Regions from separate parts of the Clostridium novyi NT genome, predicted to be linked through region 1. Evidence: riboswitches for the same ligand, from Rfam matches in the RefSeq annotation. Region 1 holds a riboswitch; the other holds the start of a gene.
What was found. Region 1 has a riboswitch for thiamine pyrophosphate ahead of thiC (phosphomethylpyrimidine synthase ThiC). Riboswitches for the same ligand answer to the same signal wherever they lie in the genome.

Region 1 (8,594 bases):
TTAAATTCAAAGCAGTATAAAGTCCTGCTATACCCGTGCCTACTATTAATACATCTACCTCCATATTAAATCCCCCTATAAACTATGCATTTTTTCCAATGCCCTTACTGCTTTTCTTTTTATATTTTCATCTATTTTCACCTCATTATTATAATTTTTAAGGCAAGTATAAATTTCCTTAATTGAATTCATTTTCATATTTGAACAATGCATATCTAACATATAAAATTCTTTATCTGGGTTTTTCTTTTTTAGTTCATGTATAACTCCACATTCTGTGACTATAAGATATTTTTTACTATTACTATTTTGTGCAAAATTTATGATTCCTTTTGTACTTCCTATATAATCTGCTAACTCTCTAACTTCCTTTCTACACTCTGGATGGACTAAAACATTAATATCATTACCATATTCCTCCTTAGCTTTTATAATATCCGAAGCTTTTATTTTATTATGAACATAACAATACCCATCCCATAATATAATTTTCTTATTTGGTGTATTCTCTTGTATATATGATCCCAAATTTTTATCTGGTAAAAATATTATCTCATTACTTTCTAAATTATTAACTATCTCAATTGCATTTGAAGATGTGCAACATACATCAACCACAGACTTAACCTCTGCAGTAGAATTTATATAGCAAACTACTTTAGCATTTGGATGTTTTTCCTTTAGTTTTAAAACATCCTCCTTAGTAATCATATTAGCCATAGGACAAATCGCCTTTGGAGTTGGAAAAATAACTTTTTTATTAGGCGATAAAATTTTGGCACTTTCCGCCATAAATTTCACTCCACAAAATACTATAGTATCTTCTTTGCATTTTTCTCCTACATCAATTAAAAAATAAGAATCCCCTATGTAATCCGCTACTTCTTGTACATCTTTAGGCTGATAAAAATGTGCTAAAATAACTGCATTTTTTTCTTTTTTTAATTTCATAATTTTATCTTTTAAATCAATTTCCATTCATTACACGCCCTTCTACACCTTATAATTTAATATATACACATGTGTATATACACCTTAAATAATATACCATTTAATTTAATTTTTATCAATATATTTTATAACCATTTTTATACTTATTTTACACTTTAAATCTTGGTATATAACATAATATTTTCCATAATATATTGTGAGTTTATACCAAGTAATATATTATATAAATATATTATCTAATGAGGAGGTAATTAATAATGAAAATAAAATTTAAAAAACCATTTAATAATCCCGTTATACGTATAATATATTTTGTATCTATAGTTTTAATTGCCATATATTTGTTTCAAACATATGGATCTAATAAAGGAGAAATTATTGAATGTAAGAACTGTTATTGTTTTAAAGATCAATGGAATAATATAAAAAATAATCCTTCTATAAATAAAAATGCAAAGGTTTTAAGTTGTTGGTTATATTATGACAAAGCCTCTCCTAAACCCGCTCTTAAAATCATGTTAATAAATAAAAATAAGTTTCATAGATTTCAATACGTTGATGCTATATGTAAAAATGATGAGATTGTACTAGAGTTTAATGGAACTTATAAAAATTTAGAAAATGAATTTTCTAAGGGGATTTCAACAGATGAATTTATGACTTCCCTTGATACAGTTTGGAAAAATGCACATAACATTTTCAAAACACCTAGTTCTAAATATAGTTTATTCGTTACATCAAAACACTCTAACTCTATAACTAAACAATCCAATGCATTCTATATTGGTAAAAATGGTGCTTTAACAAAAATTTCTGAAAAAGATTTTCCATTAAATGATGTTAACTATATGAATTGCTCAAAATTAGATGAACAAGATAAATCTTCGGAAAATGCCTGTATAATTTTTAAATAATATAATATAGTTTACAAATTTGCATAAATACTTTATACTTAGAACTATAAAACATAATATTTAATCGTTTGCGGGGGAGCCTTGAGCTGAGAAGGATAAAACCTGACCCTTAGAACCTGATGTAGTTAGTACTATCGTAGGGAAGCAACTAGACTAATTGAATTAACATAACATGAAAACTTATTTTGTGTTATTTATTAGTATAAGCCTTCTTACATAGAAGGCTTATTTTTTTATATTAAATTGTTAAGGGGATGGATAAACTATGAATTACACAACACAAATGGATGCTGCTAAACGTGGCATAGTAACTAAGGAAATGGAAATAGTAGCAAAAAAAGAATGCATGGAAATTTCTAAATTAATGAATTTAGTAGCTACAGGTCAAGTAGCAATTCCAGCTAACAAAAATCATAAATCTTTAAGTCCAGAAGGAGTTGGACAAGACTTAAAAACTAAAATCAATGTAAATCTTGGTATTTCAAAAGATTGCTATAACATAGATGCTGAACTTGAAAAAGTAAAAAAAGCTGTAGAAATGAAGGCTGAAGCCATTATGGATCTTAGTTGCTACGGAAAAACTGAAGAATTTAGAAGAAAACTTATAGATATGTCTCCTGCTATGATTGGGACAGTTCCAATGTACGATGCAATTGGTTTTTATGATAAAGAACTTAAAGATATAACTGCCGAAGAATTACTTGCTGTTGTTGAAAAACATGCAAAAGATGGAGTTGACTTTATGACAATTCACTGTGGAATCAATCGTGAAACAGCAGAAGTTTTCAAAAGAAATCCTAGACTTATGAATTTAGTATCTAGAGGCGGAAGTTTACTTTTTGCTTGGATGCAATTAAATAATAAAGAAAATCCTTTCTATGAACACTTTGACAAAGTACTAGATATATGTGAAAAATATGATGTTACTATAAGTCTTGGAGATGCTTGTCGTCCTGGATGTATAGAAGATTCTACTGATCCTAGTCAAATAAAAGAATTAATAACTTTAGGAGAACTTACTAAACGTGCATGGGAAAGAAATGTCCAAATTATAATAGAAGGACCTGGACATATGTCTTTAAGTGAAATTAAAACAAATATGCTTCTTGAAAAGAAATTATGTCATAATGCTCCTTTCTATGTTTTAGGACCTATAGTAACAGATGTGGCTCCTGGATATGATCATATTACAAGTGCCATAGGTGGTGCTATTGCAGCTTCATTTGGTGCTGACTTCTTATGCTATGTAACACCTGCTGAACATCTTAGACTTCCAAACATAGATGATATGAAAGAAGGTATAATTGCAACTAAAATAGCCGCTCATGCAGCAGACATTGCTAAAGGTATTCCTGGAGCAAGAGACTGGGATAACAAAATGAGCAGAGCTAGACGTGATTTAGATTGGGATACTATGTTTGAGCTTGCAATTGATCCTGAAAAAGCTAAACGTTATAGAGCTGAATCTATACCAGAAGATGAACATACTTGTACTATGTGCGGAAAAATGTGCGCAGTTAGAAACATGAATAAGGTCATGGATGGTAAAAACATAAATATTTTAAGAGAAGATGACTAATAAGTCATACAAAATATAGCCTCCAAAAGCTATTGACTATCATTATAGCCAATAGCTTTTTATTTTGACTATTCGCTTTTTATTTCATATTTTGTATATTTATAGTAGAATATAATACATAGGAGGTACGTATCATGAATATTAGTAAAACTATAAGATCTCATTTTCAAAATAAATCTTTAAACTATATAAAATCTCATTATGGAAAATACATAAAAAGAAAACGTAACTTATCTAAAATAAAGAATTTTTTTAAGCATGCTTACGACTCATCTAATTCAGTAGATGACAGTACATGGGCAGATTTAAATATGGATGATGTATATTGTAGTATAGATAGAACATTTTCCACACCAGGTGAACAACATTTATATAAAGTTTTAAGAACTCCACTGTATGACAAATCTTTATTAGAAAAACGTAATGAACTAATCTCTTTTTTTCAAGATAATAGCTCAATTAGAGAAAAAATATCTTTAATATTACATAATCTTGATAAAACCGATAGCTATGTAGACTCCATTTTTTTTGAAGAAACAACAAACTATCCAAAGTACAAAATACTTTGTTATGTTTGTTCATTTTCTTTTATATTGTCCTTGTTTATGTGTTTATTTTGGGGATTTTCAAGATTCGGTATGATTGCCCTTTCACTATCATTTATAAATATGTTCATTCATTATAGTCTTAACAAAGTCATAAGAGAACAAGTTTTATCTATGGTTTATTTAGGAAACACCATAAGTGCCGCTGCAAGTATACTATACCTTAACTGTAAACAATTAAAGGAATATAACAATAAGTTAAATTCACTACTAAAAACTTTAGACCCTATACGCAAAAACACCTTTACTATAAATAGAATTGAAACTCTAGATATTGTAGGTGACTATGTAAACATAATGTTTCTTATTAAAGAAATCAACTACTTTAAATCTATAAGTACATTAATTAAGCATAAAAAAGATTTGTTAGATTTATATTTGATTATTGGTAAAATAGATACTCTTATATCTATAGCTTCTTTTAGAGACGGATTACCTAAATATACAAAACCAAATTTCGTTGATAATAGTAAATTTCTAAGTGTAACTAACTTAGAACATCCACTAATACAAAATGCTATACCTAACTCTATAGATATAAATAATTTTGGAATTATAATAACCGGCTCAAATATGTCAGGTAAGTCCACATTCTTAAGAACAGTTGGCGTTAATGCACTTTTAGCTCAAACTATATATACATGTATTGCTGATTCTTATTCTAGTAGTATTTTCAATATAATAACATCAATTAAACCTGGTGATGATCTACTAGGCGGAAAAAGTTATTACCTTGCAGAAGCAGAGGCATTGCTTAGAATAATAAATGCAAGTAATGAAAATATACCTTGTCTTTGTATGATTGACGAAATATATAGAGGAACAAATCCTATAGAAAGAATAAATGCATCATGCGAAATATTAAATTACCTCTCATCCCATAATGCTTTAACATTAGTTGCAACTCATGATTTACAACTTACAAAAATGACTAATGGATATAAATGTTATTACTTTAAAGAAGATGTTACAAACACCGGTCTTACATTTGATTACAAAATAAAAGAAGGTATATCTCCTACTAGAAATGCTGTAAAAATACTAAAATTTCTAGGATATCCTAGTGAAATAATAAATAAAACAGAAGAAAGAATAAAAGCCGTTGAATGATTTAATCATTTAACGGCTTTTATGATAATTATAAATAAATTACTACTTATTATTTCAGGAATCCTTTTAATATAGTTTCTTCTGCTTCCTTCTCTGTAAGTCCAAGTGACATAAGCTTCATCAATTGTTCTGAAGCTATTTTACCTATGGCAGCTTCATGAATTAATTCTGCATCTTCACATCTAGCATCAAGAGCTGGTATTGATGTAACTCTAGCATTACCCATTATGATTGAATCACATTCTATGTGTCCTCTTGATTTATTTTCACCATTCATCATAAAGTAGAATGTTTGTCTTGAATTATCCTTAGCTACTGAACGAGATACTATTTGTGCTGATGAATCTTCTCCTTTAAGATTTATGTTAACCTTAGAATCAGCAACTTGATCTTCATCAGTAAAAATTCTCTCAGTTACAATTAAATGAGCATTTTTATGAAGATTTATAGTTAATTCTTTTTTACTATTATCTACCCCTTTTATTTGAACTAAATCCATTTCAAATGTAGAATCTTCTCCAACTTCAATTACAGTAGTTGTATTAAATACTTTTTGAGATTTTCCATCACTTTCTGCATAGTGCTTCTCTATATACTTAACATGACAATTCTTTCCTACATGTACATCATGAACTCCTTCATGTTCTGTAGTTTGAGCTGTACAGTTATGTATTCCACATCCGGCAACTATATTTACATCTGAGTTATCCCCTACTTTAAAAGTATTATATACCTTATCAGTAGCATTGACATCTGTAACTATAACTGGTACATGGACACTTTGTTTTTTAGTATTTGGGGCAACGATTACATCTAATCCTGATTTTTCTTTTTTACTTTTTATACTTATATTCATTGTTGTATTTCTACTTACGGACTCACCATTACTTCTTATATTGTGCGCCCCTTTATATAAATCAGTAGTATCATCTATCTTACTTAATATCTTTTCTTGTATTGATTCTGACATCTCTTCTACCTCCCAGTTTCACAGGTTCCACAATAATCACAAGCTGCCTGAGCCTTTATCTCACTTATAATTTCTTCTTTGCTTGTAGTTTTTTGTATTTTTCCATTAGACAAAACAATTACTTCATCTGCTAAATTAATTATTCTTTCTTGGTGAGAAATAATAACTATTGTAGTATTTCTTTCTTTATGCATATTAGTAAATGTTTCAACTAATCTTTGAAAACTCCATAAGTCAATTCCTGCTTCTGGTTCATCAAAAATTGCTAACTTTAAATCTCTAGCAAGTACTGATGCTATTTCAATTCTCTTTAATTCCCCACCTGAAAGGCTTGAATTAATCTCTCTATCTATATAATCCTTAGTACAAAGTCCTACATTATTTAATAATTCATGAACATCAACTTTTTCCTTAGAATCTTTTCCTGCAAGATTTAAAAGCCCTCTTACTGTCATACCTTTAAAATGTGGTGGCTGTTGAAATGCATAACCTATTTGTTTATTAGCCCTACCTGTTATATCTAGTTTTGTAATATCTTCTCCATCTAAAATTATATTACCTGATGTAGGTTTATATATACCCATCATCATTTTACATAAAGATGACTTTCCCCCACCATTAGGTCCTGTAATAACATAAATTTTATTATCTTGTAATGTTAAATTTATGTTATCTAAAATACTAATTTTTTTATCATTTTCTTCAACTTCTAATGATAAATTTTTAAGTTCTAGCATTTGTTCTTCCCCTTTTCTAGATTTTATAGTATGTATACTAATACAAAACAAAACTGCTTTTAAAAAGCAGTTTTATAAATTTCACAAAGAAACATATAAATAAAATACTATTTAAGTATCTCTACTATTTTTAATGAGTAATTACTTTTCTTAGCTGTTTTCTTATTAAAGAAGTGTAATATTGTATATGATATTACAAGTGCAACTATACCCACTAAAAAGCTTAACATTTCATAATTACTATATCCAGCTTGTGAGAATACTTTAATGCCTATAGCTATACCACATATCATCATAACTAGTGGAAATACATATACTAAAGCTAGCATTTTATTAAAAGTTTTTTGCTCCATTTCAACCTTTACCTTATCTCCAACTTTTGCTCCTGCGGTATTTTCTATTTCAGTAGTTATTGATGCTGCTGAACATGCTGCCTTACAAGTAGCACAGTTATCTCCACATCCTGATTTTCTTTTAAAAACTACTGAAGCATAGTTACCATTTACAGAAGTTATGTACCCTACTTCTGTCATATTTATCAACTCCTACACGCTGTTTATATACTAGTTTATTATAACATATATTATTTTTTTTTCTAATACTTTTAATATAAAAAATATTAAATAAAAACAGTGTTAAGAAAGCTCCCTTAACACTGCTTTTTTATTTTTAATCTTTAATATTATTAAACTATTCCTTGAGCAAGCATTGCTTCAGCTACTTTTATAAATCCTGCAATATTAGCTCCAACAACTAAGTTATCTTTATGACCGTATTCTTCTGCGCATCTAACTGCATTACTATAGATGTTTTTCATTATGTTATGTAATTTTTCATCTACTTCTTCAAATGTCCAAGAATATCTAATGCTATTTTGAGACATTTCAAGTGCTGATACAGCAACTCCACCGGCATTAGCTGCTTTTGCAGGTGCAAATAATATTCCATTTTGAAGGAATACTTCAACAGCTTCTAAAGTTGATGGCATGTTTGCTCCTTCACCTACTGCTATTACTCCATTTTTAACTAATGTTTTAGCATCTTCTTCATTTAACTCATTTTGAGTTGCACATGGAAGAGCTATATCACAAGGTATGTTCCAAACTCCTTTTCCTTCATGATATTCAGCTTCAGAATGGAACTTAACGTATTCTTTAATTCTCTTTCTTTCTACTTCTTTTATTTGTTTTACTGTGTTTAATTTAATACCATCTTTATCATATACATATCCATTAGAATCACTACAAGCAACAACTATTCCGCCTAATTGTTGAACCTTTTGAATTGCATAAGTTGCAACATTACCAGAACCTGATACTACAACTCTTTTACCTTCAAAGTTCATTCCTTTTCCTTTTAGCATTTCATCTACAAAGTAAACAAGACCATATCCTGTTGCTTCTGTTCTTGCAAGACTTCCCCCGAAAGTTAATCCCTTTCCAGTTAATACTCCTGCTTCATACATGCTTCTGATTCTCTTGTATTGACCGTACATGTATCCAACTTCTCTTCCACCTACACCAATATCTCCAGCTGGAACATCTGTGTCTTGTCCTATGTACTTATAAAGTTCTGTCATGAAGCTTTGGCAGAATCTCATTATTTCTCCATTGCTCTTTCCTTTTGGATCAAAATCAGATCCACCTTTTCCTCCACCTATTGGAAGACCTGTAAGTGAGTTCTTGAATATTTGTTCAAATCCTAAGAATTTTATTATACTTAAGTTTA
Region 2 (8,594 bases), 1.2 Mb from region 1:
ATATAGATGGAATAGGAATATCAGTATCATGGAATCGAAAAAGTTATAATGAAGACATTAAAGCATTTGATGGTAAAGAGTTATTATTTTGGGGTGGAAATATTAGATCTCATGTTCCAATTGCACAATCAATATGGCCATGGGTAGATACATTAGAATATCTTAGTAATAATCTAAAAGAAATGATCAAACAAAAACCATTATTATTAGAAGATGGTATTTTATTAGATGAATATATATGGGGTTTAAGTTGTAGATTAACTAATAGGGGTAGTTTATATGATGATGTAATAAGTATCTCTGAAATTGAGGAATATAGAAAATATTCATATGCAACTAATTTTTATATTAACCATACAGTAATTGATATGAAGTTTTATTTTCATGAAATAGATAAGTTAATTAATAGAGGGCAGACGTTTATAAGTGCACCATGGCCTAAACATGATATTCCTTATAAAGGAAATGGTGGCTGGGTGTGGGATCCATATTCAGACCAAAGAATTCTTGAAAAGACTGTTTTTATTTATGAAAACGCAATTAAAGAATATTTAAGAATAATGGAAAAATGGTTTCCTCTCGTTAAAGAAAATTTATCGTTATATAACTTGATTCCTGTAAAATTAAATGGAGATATACATATTAGTAGAGAAAATGCATATCATGGAGGACCAACAATGAATTGGAATTTTGAAGTCCTCCAAAAAGGTGAGAGTTCTTATGTAAATTTTAGATTGGATGATATTAATAACAGACGAAATGAAAGTATGGAAAATTATTCTAAAGTATGGAAGAAATTAAGAGTAATACGTCGCGAAAAAAGTGAGTGGATTCGTTCTTTAAGTGGATCAAACATTTTAGATATATTTGGTGAGAAGCCTGTTACTAATCTTGTATTTAATTGGTTAGAATCTGACTTGAAATACATAGGCTGGATTAAATAAAATAGCAAAAAACATCACTTATTACTGATATAGAGAATATAATATAAATAACATAGATTTTTTTAAAAGTATTAATCAACGAACCACCTTAAATTTGACAGCAATGTAAAGTGATGATAAAATACCATTAGAGTGTGAAAAAGGTCACACGAAGGGGTACACCACCTTGGGTGTAAGTCTTCGTGTGACCTTTTTTTGCTGTATAAAAAAGTAAATGAATTAAAAAACATAAAAAGTATTGTATTTAGGGGAGGAATTTATAATGAAAAAGGACGTATTAACAATTGGGGGACATGAGTTCTCATCTAGATTTATACTAGGATCAGGAAAATATAGTTTAGATTTAATTAAGGCAGCAGTAGAATGTGCAAAAGCAGAAATTATTACCCTAGCAGTAAGACGTGCTAATACTAATGGGAATGATAATATTTTAGATTATATTCCAAAGGGGGTAACACTTCTTCCTAACACATCTGGAGCAAGAAATGCAGAGGAAGCAGTTAGAATTGCAAGATTAGCAAGAGAACTAGGATGTGGAGATTTTGTTAAAATTGAAATTATTCATGATTCAAAGTACCTTCTTCCAGATAACTATGAAACAATAAAAGCCACAGAAATTCTTGCTAAAGAAGGATTTGTAGTAATGCCATATATGCATGCAGATTTAAATGTGGCTCGTGATTTAGTTAATGCTGGAGCATCTTGTATTATGCCACTTGCATCACCAATTGGTTCAAATAAGGGACTAGCTTCAAAGGAGTTTATTAAAATATTAGTAGATGAAATTGACCTTCCAATTATAGTTGATGCAGGAATTGGTCGTCCATCACAAGCCTGTGAAGCTATGGAAATGGGAGCTGCGGCTATTATGGCAAACACTGCAATCGCAACTGCTGGAGATATTCCAACTATGGCAAGTGCATTTAGAAAAGCTATAGAAGCTGGACGTGAAGCATATCTTTCTGGTTTAGGTAGAGTATTAGACAAGGGTGCAGCCGCATCTTCACCACTAACTGGATTTTTAGAAAGATAGGAGGGAAAAACATGAGTGAACAACGTATAAACCATATGGAATATTTAGAAGGAATGGAAGTTTTAGAATCGGATGTAATAGATCAAGTTATAAGCAAGATGAAAGCTTATGACTATGATAAATATACAGCTATGGATGTGAGAAGAGCCTTAAATCATGATTCTCGTACCATAGAAGATTTTGCAGCATTATTGTCTCCAGCAGCAACACCATTTTTAGAAGAAATGGCTCAGTTAGCACAAATGGAGACAAGAAAGCATTTTGGAAATTCAGTTTACATGTTTACCCCATTATATCTTGCTAATTATTGCGAAAATTACTGTATTTATTGTGGTTTTAATTGTCATAACAAAATACGTCGTGCAAAATTAAACTTTGAAGAAATGGAAAAAGAAATGAAGGCTATAGCTGAAACTGGTTTAGAGGAAGTTTTACTTTTAACTGGTGAAAGTAGAAAGATGTCAGATGTAAAGTACATTGGAGAGGCTTGTAAAATAGCTCGTAAATATTTTAAAATGGTAGGTCTTGAAGTGTATCCTATGAATTCTGATGAATATGAATATCTTCAAGATTGCGGTGCAGATTTTGTTACCGTATTCCAAGAAACATATAATTCAAATAAATATGAAACACTTCATCTAGCAGGACATAAGAGAATATTCCCGTATAGAGCAAATGCTCAAGAAAGAGCATTAAAAGGTGGCATGCGTGGAGTTGGTTTTGCAGCACTACTTGGACTAGATGATTTTCGTAAAGATGCCTTTGCTACAGGACTTCATGCATATCTTCTTCAAAGAAAATATCCACATGCTGAAATTGCATTTTCTTGTCCAAGACTAAGACCTATTATTAACAATGACAAGATTAATCCAAAAGACGTACATGAGCCACAACTACTGCAAGTCATCACAGCGTATCGTCTTTTTATGCCATTTGCAAGTATTACTATTTCAACAAGAGAATGCAAAAGATTTCGTGACAATGTAATTGGAATAGCTGCAACTAAGATTTCGGCAGGAGTTAGTACGGGAATTGGAAGTCATGCAGAAGACTCAAAAGAAGTTGGAGATGACCAATTTGAAATTGCAGACACACGTTCTGTAAAAGAAGTATATAATGCCATAAAAGAGCGTGGACTCCAACCAGTAGCTAATGACTACGTTTACGTATAAAATATCAATTAATTCTGAATTTTAAATAGTCATTCACAAACGTTTCTCTAGCATTTATAATGGATAATGTTAAACTTTAATAATCAAATTACAAATGAAGAAGAATACGCATATTTTTAATGATAATAGAAAATACTTAATTATATTTGAGTTATTTTAAAGATGCAGTATTCAAGGAGGAACAAAAGAATGAAATATATTATTGGAATTATTGGACTAATTGTTACCTTACTTCTCGCTTGGATTGGAAGTAATGACAAGAAAAATGTAAAGTATAAGCCTGTAATTACTATGATCATTTTACAATTTATATTTGGCTTTATATTATTAAACACAGGATTCGGAAACTATTTAATAGGCGGTATTGCGAAAAGTTTTGAAGAGTTACTTAAATGGGCTGCAGAAGGAGTAAACTTTGTATTTGGTGGACTAGTTAATGTTAATGAATTTTCATTTTTTATTAGTGTACTTCTACCAATAGTTTTTATTTCAGCTTTAATAGGTATTCTTCAATATTTGAAGATACTGCCTTTTATTGTTAAGTACATAGGTATAGTTTTAAGTAAAGTTAATGGAATGGGAAAATTAGAATCATACAATGCTGTAGCATCAGCAATTCTTGGTCAATCAGAGGTGTTTATTTCTGTGAAAAAGCAACTTGGATTGTTACCAAAACACAGATTATATACACTATGTGCCTCAGCAATGTCCACAGTATCAATGTCTATAGTAGGTTCTTACATGGTTTTATTACAACCTAGATATGTTGTAACAGCCCTTGTTTTAAATCTTCTTGGTGGATTTATTATAGCCTCAATCATAAATCCATATACTGTAACAGATGAAGAAGATATATTAGTAGTTCAAGAAGATAAGAAACAAACATTCTTTGAAGTTCTTGGAGAATATATTATGGATGGATTCAAAGTAGCTGTTATAGTTGGTGCTATGCTAATTGGATTCGTAGCTATAATTACTATGATTAATGCAATCTTTAAGGGAATATTCAAAATTAGTTTCCAAAACATGCTTGGATATGTATTCTCTCCATTTGCATTCTTAATGGGAGTACCGTTCCATGAATCAATAAAAGCTGCAAGTGTAATGGCAACTAAATTAGTATCTAATGAATTTGTTGCTATGAATTTATTATCAAGTGGAGAAGTTCACCTATCAGCAAGAGCAACTGGTATAGTTTCTGTATTCTTAGTTTCATTTGCAAACTTTTCATCTATCGGAATTATTTCAGGTGCAGTAAAAGGACTTCACGAAGAACAAGGAAACGTTGTTGCACGTTTTGGATTAAAATTATTATATGGTGCAACTCTAGTAAGTGTGTTAACAGCCACTATTGTTGGATTGATTTTATAGAATAAAAAACAGCAATGATATTATACATATTGTTGCTGTTTTTTTATTATAAATTTTAAGAACATTTTTACTAAAGTATATCTGTAATGTATAATAAGTATTACTTGTATTTAGATTATATAAATTTTAAAAGTATTAAAATTAAAAAGATTGGACGGAGTAAATGAGAATAAACAAACTTTTAAGTAATTATGGAATTTGTTCCAGAAAAGAAGCAAATAGAATTATTGAACAAAATAGAATTATAGTAAATGGCAAGCTATGCATTCCTGGTCAGTGGGTAGAGGAAAGTGACGAAATATTACTAGACAACAAAAGAATCAAGCCTAAGAAAAAAGTTTATATTTTGCTTAATAAGCCAGTTGGTATTACTTGTACTTCATCGAAAGATATAAAAGCCAATATAATAGATTTTGTTAACTACAGAGATTACATTTTTCCTGTTGGAAGATTAGATAAAAAATCAGAGGGGTTAATAATTTTAACTAATGATGGTGAACTATCAAATAAGATTTTAGAGTCTGAAAATATGCATGAAAAAGAATATGTAGTCAAAGTAGACAAGCCCTTTGATGATGAATTTATAGAAAACATGTCAAAAGGAGTTCAATTAAAGGGTGTTAAAACAAGAACTTGTATAGTAAGAAGGATTGATGAATGTACATTTAAGATTATATTAACTCAAGGACTAAATAGACAAATTCGCAAAATGACAAGAGCATTTGGATACACTGTTGTAAAATTAAAAAGAATTAGGATTATGAATTTAAAAATTGACGGTATAGATATTGGAAGCTTTAGACACTTTACAGAAGATGAATTAAATAATATAAGAGTTATGGTAATGAAATAATCTATAGAATTTTATAAAAAAATGATGTATAATTATTTCATAAAAGAATATTTTTAACTAGGGGTGCTTACCTAAATGTAGGCTGAGAGATAAAGTTTATCAACCCTTGTACCTGATGTGGATAATGCCAACGTAGGAAAAGTTATTAGTTATAAGATTGTAGATTTTGGATTAAAGTAATCTATATAAAAAGCTATGTTCTAAGTTGGAACATAGCTTTTATTTTTTATGAATATAACTATGGAATACAAAAAAGGGAGGCTAATAGTACAGTTTTAATATAAATCGTTTATATGTTACGTTGGAAATATTATTGACTGTTAAAGATATTATTTTAAATGTACAAGCATAAAGGAAGGAGAAAATTATGATTAATTATGTTATTTTAGGAGTTAGTGCAATTTTATTTATACTATACATATTAAAAATTAGAAAAGAACAGTTTACTACAAAAAAGATGGTTACAATAGCTATGTTTAGTGCAATTTCATTTGTATTGTATCTTATAGAGTTTATTAAATTTCCTCAAGGGGGAGGAATAACATTGTTTTCTATGCTACCAACAATGCTTCTTTCTATACTTTATGGAAATACTTTGGGACTTACAAGTGGTATTCTATTTGGACTACTTAAATTATTAAATGGAGCTACAATAGTTAATCCTGCTCAGTTTTTATTAGATTATATATTTGCAACTATGGCATTAGGATTAGCAGGAACATTTGGAAATGATAATAAGATAAAAATAGGATTAGGAAGCTTAATGGCAGTAGTTTTAAGTGTATTTGTAAATGTACTTTCAGGAGCTGTATATTTTGGACAATATGCGCCAAAGGGTATGAATGTATGGCTATATTCATTTATGTATAATATATCTTATGCTGGAGTTGAAGGGGCATTATGCATTATTATTCTTTTAATATTACCTATAAAAAGATTGAAAATAAACAAATAATTTAGTCAAACAACCTTGAATAAGGTAGCAATACGCATTTTTCATAAAGGATATCAATATAAAACTATGTATCCTTTAGGTAACCATAAAAACAGCTATATACAATATTTGCTTAAAATATAATATATTGTTATCATTAATGTGTGTCTATAGAAAAACCTGTTATATCTATAATTAGAGATATAGCGAGGTTTTTTTATTATATTTAGGAGGATATGTATTAATGAAACATAATAGTATTAAATTGCGCAGAGAAGTTTTCAAATCAGATGCGTGGAAAATGATAGATTGGTTACATGATAATATGGTTACCCAATATTTAAATGAATATAATAACGTATGTAATAGTATTAAAGATGTAATGCGTAGAGTTAATATGCCAATACTTACACATTTATTTAATCAAGATGGAGCTTTTTTTATGATAACAACAAATACAAAGGGAGAAGAGCCTATAGGATTTTTAAGATTAGTACCTAAAAAAGATGCAACAGAAATGGTAGTAGTTATAGGAGATAGAGAAAAATGGGGTAAAGGACTTGGTTCCAATGCTATTTTCGAGGGATTAAAACATGCATTTTTTAATTGGAGAGTTGATGAAGTTATAGCAAAAATTAACTTTAAAAATGAGCGTTCAAGGAGAGCATTTAAAAGAGTTGGTTTTAGAAAAGATAAAGAACTTCCAAAGGAAATTCAGTATTCAATTTCTATAGATGAATTTATTTCTATGAGCTTTTAATATATATTTTTTAGTAAGTATAGAGTTGTAGTTAAATTTATAAAATTGGTTGATATTGCCACAATAAAGGAGTATAATTTTAAAGATTTGAAATATGATAACTTCAAATAAATAAAATAAGTGGTATATGGAGAAGGTAAAGATATGTTAAGTGAAGTAATAACACCAGAGGTTATAAAATTAAATGTAGAGTGTAACAATTGGGAGGAAGCTATAGAGGCTGGAGTAAAAATACTCATAGACAAAGGCTATGTTGAGCATTCATATGAAAAAGCTATATTAGAAAAGTTAAAGGAACTTGGACCTTACATGGTTATAACACCTAATATAGTGTTACCTCATGCAAGACCAGAAGATGGAGTTAATAAGACTTCCTTTAGTTTAGTTACTTTAAAAAATCCGGTAAATTTTGGAAATGACAAAAATGATCCTGTAAAATTAATTATAACTATAGCATCTGAAAATAATAAAGATCATATTAAATTTTTAGCTGAAATAGTTGATTTATTAAGGAATAAAGAGGATTTACAAAAAATATTTGAAACTCACAGTAAAGAAGAAGTAATAAAAATATTAGAAAAATATAATTATTAATTTTAAATAGTACTAAGAAACAATTAAGTTTCTTAGTACTATTTTTTTGCTAATTATGCATAAAAAATAGGAAAAAAGATATAAATAGTTATAGTAATTCGTGATAACGATACTCAATTATAATTGAAAATTAAAATCAATAATGATATAATAAAAAAAGTAATTTTGAAAAATAAATGGGGGTAAGTGAGTTTATGGACATTTTTAGAAAAATTAACAAGGGGGTTGGAGTAGCTGCAACGGCTATAATAATAGCAGGAGGGACGCCACAAGTAGTTCATGCTGTGACTAATCCAGAAAATGCACCTAAAATACAAGAAAAACAGTTGTGTAAAGATATTGAAGAGAGTATTAAAGGTGGAACATATAAAGTTAGTCCATGTATTAATATGAACACATCTTCAGAAAATAAATCAGAATTAATAGCAAAAGTAGAAATAAAAACTTTAAAACAAGAAAATGATGAGCCATCAATGGCTGGAACATATTTAAATAAAGAAGCAAGATATATAAAAGAAAACGGGAAAATATATTGTGAAATAGATGTTCTAGCATTAGATTGGATGAAAAATATATCTATAGAGGTAGAAGGAAAGAAGGTAGAGCATACACAAAAGGAAACAGGAAAAGCAAAAGTAATGGAAATGGAACATACTGCAGGATTAATAAAATTTGAAGTGCCAAAGGTAAATCCTAAATTAACATTCCATATGTATGTAGTACCAATGAGCTCAGATGTTACATTTAGAGTAGTAGGAGAAAAAGTAACTACATTTGAAACTTCAGAAAAACAACAACCAAAAGAAAATGAGAAACCACAAACTAAGACTTCTACAGATGGTATGGAAAAATCAGAAGTACATAACAAGGATAAGAAAAGTGATAAAAAAGATATTGATAATAAAAAGGGTACAAAACAAAAACAGTCTAGTG

Region 2: linked by a shared signal. The riboswitch ahead of thiT (energy-coupled thiamine transporter ThiT) and the one ahead of thiC (phosphomethylpyrimidine synthase ThiC) in region 1 are both predicted to bind thiamine pyrophosphate.

Annotation. Positions count from the first base shown of each region.
Region 1 is NC_008593.1:1,746,642-1,755,235, forward strand. Features, by position in the region: gene NT01CX_RS08140 (L-aspartate oxidase) at 1-64, opposite strand, end outside; gene nadA (quinolinate synthase NadA) at 76-972, opposite strand; gene NT01CX_RS08150 (hypothetical protein) at 1,209-1,865, shown strand; TPP riboswitch at 1,928-2,026, shown strand; gene thiC (phosphomethylpyrimidine synthase ThiC) at 2,131-3,444, shown strand; gene NT01CX_RS08160 (MutS-related protein) at 3,579-5,159, shown strand; gene NT01CX_RS08165 (SufB/SufD family protein) at 5,209-6,129, opposite strand; gene NT01CX_RS08170 (ABC transporter ATP-binding protein) at 6,135-6,866, opposite strand; gene NT01CX_RS08175 (SoxR reducing system RseC family protein) at 6,974-7,399, opposite strand; gene gdhA (NADP-specific glutamate dehydrogenase) at 7,552-8,594, opposite strand, start outside.
Region 2 is NC_008593.1:594,533-603,126, forward strand. Features, by position in the region: gene NT01CX_RS02810 (hypothetical protein) at 1-944, shown strand, start outside; gene NT01CX_RS02815 (thiazole synthase) at 1,207-1,977, shown strand; gene thiH (2-iminoacetate synthase ThiH) at 1,989-3,149, shown strand; gene NT01CX_RS02825 (NupC/NupG family nucleoside CNT transporter) at 3,339-4,520, shown strand; gene NT01CX_RS02830 (pseudouridine synthase) at 4,684-5,373, shown strand; TPP riboswitch at 5,423-5,530, shown strand; gene thiT (energy-coupled thiamine transporter ThiT) at 5,741-6,328, shown strand; gene NT01CX_RS02840 (GNAT family N-acetyltransferase) at 6,552-7,067, shown strand; gene NT01CX_RS02845 (PTS sugar transporter subunit IIA) at 7,212-7,661, shown strand; gene NT01CX_RS02850 (NEAT domain-containing protein) at 7,856-8,594, shown strand, end outside.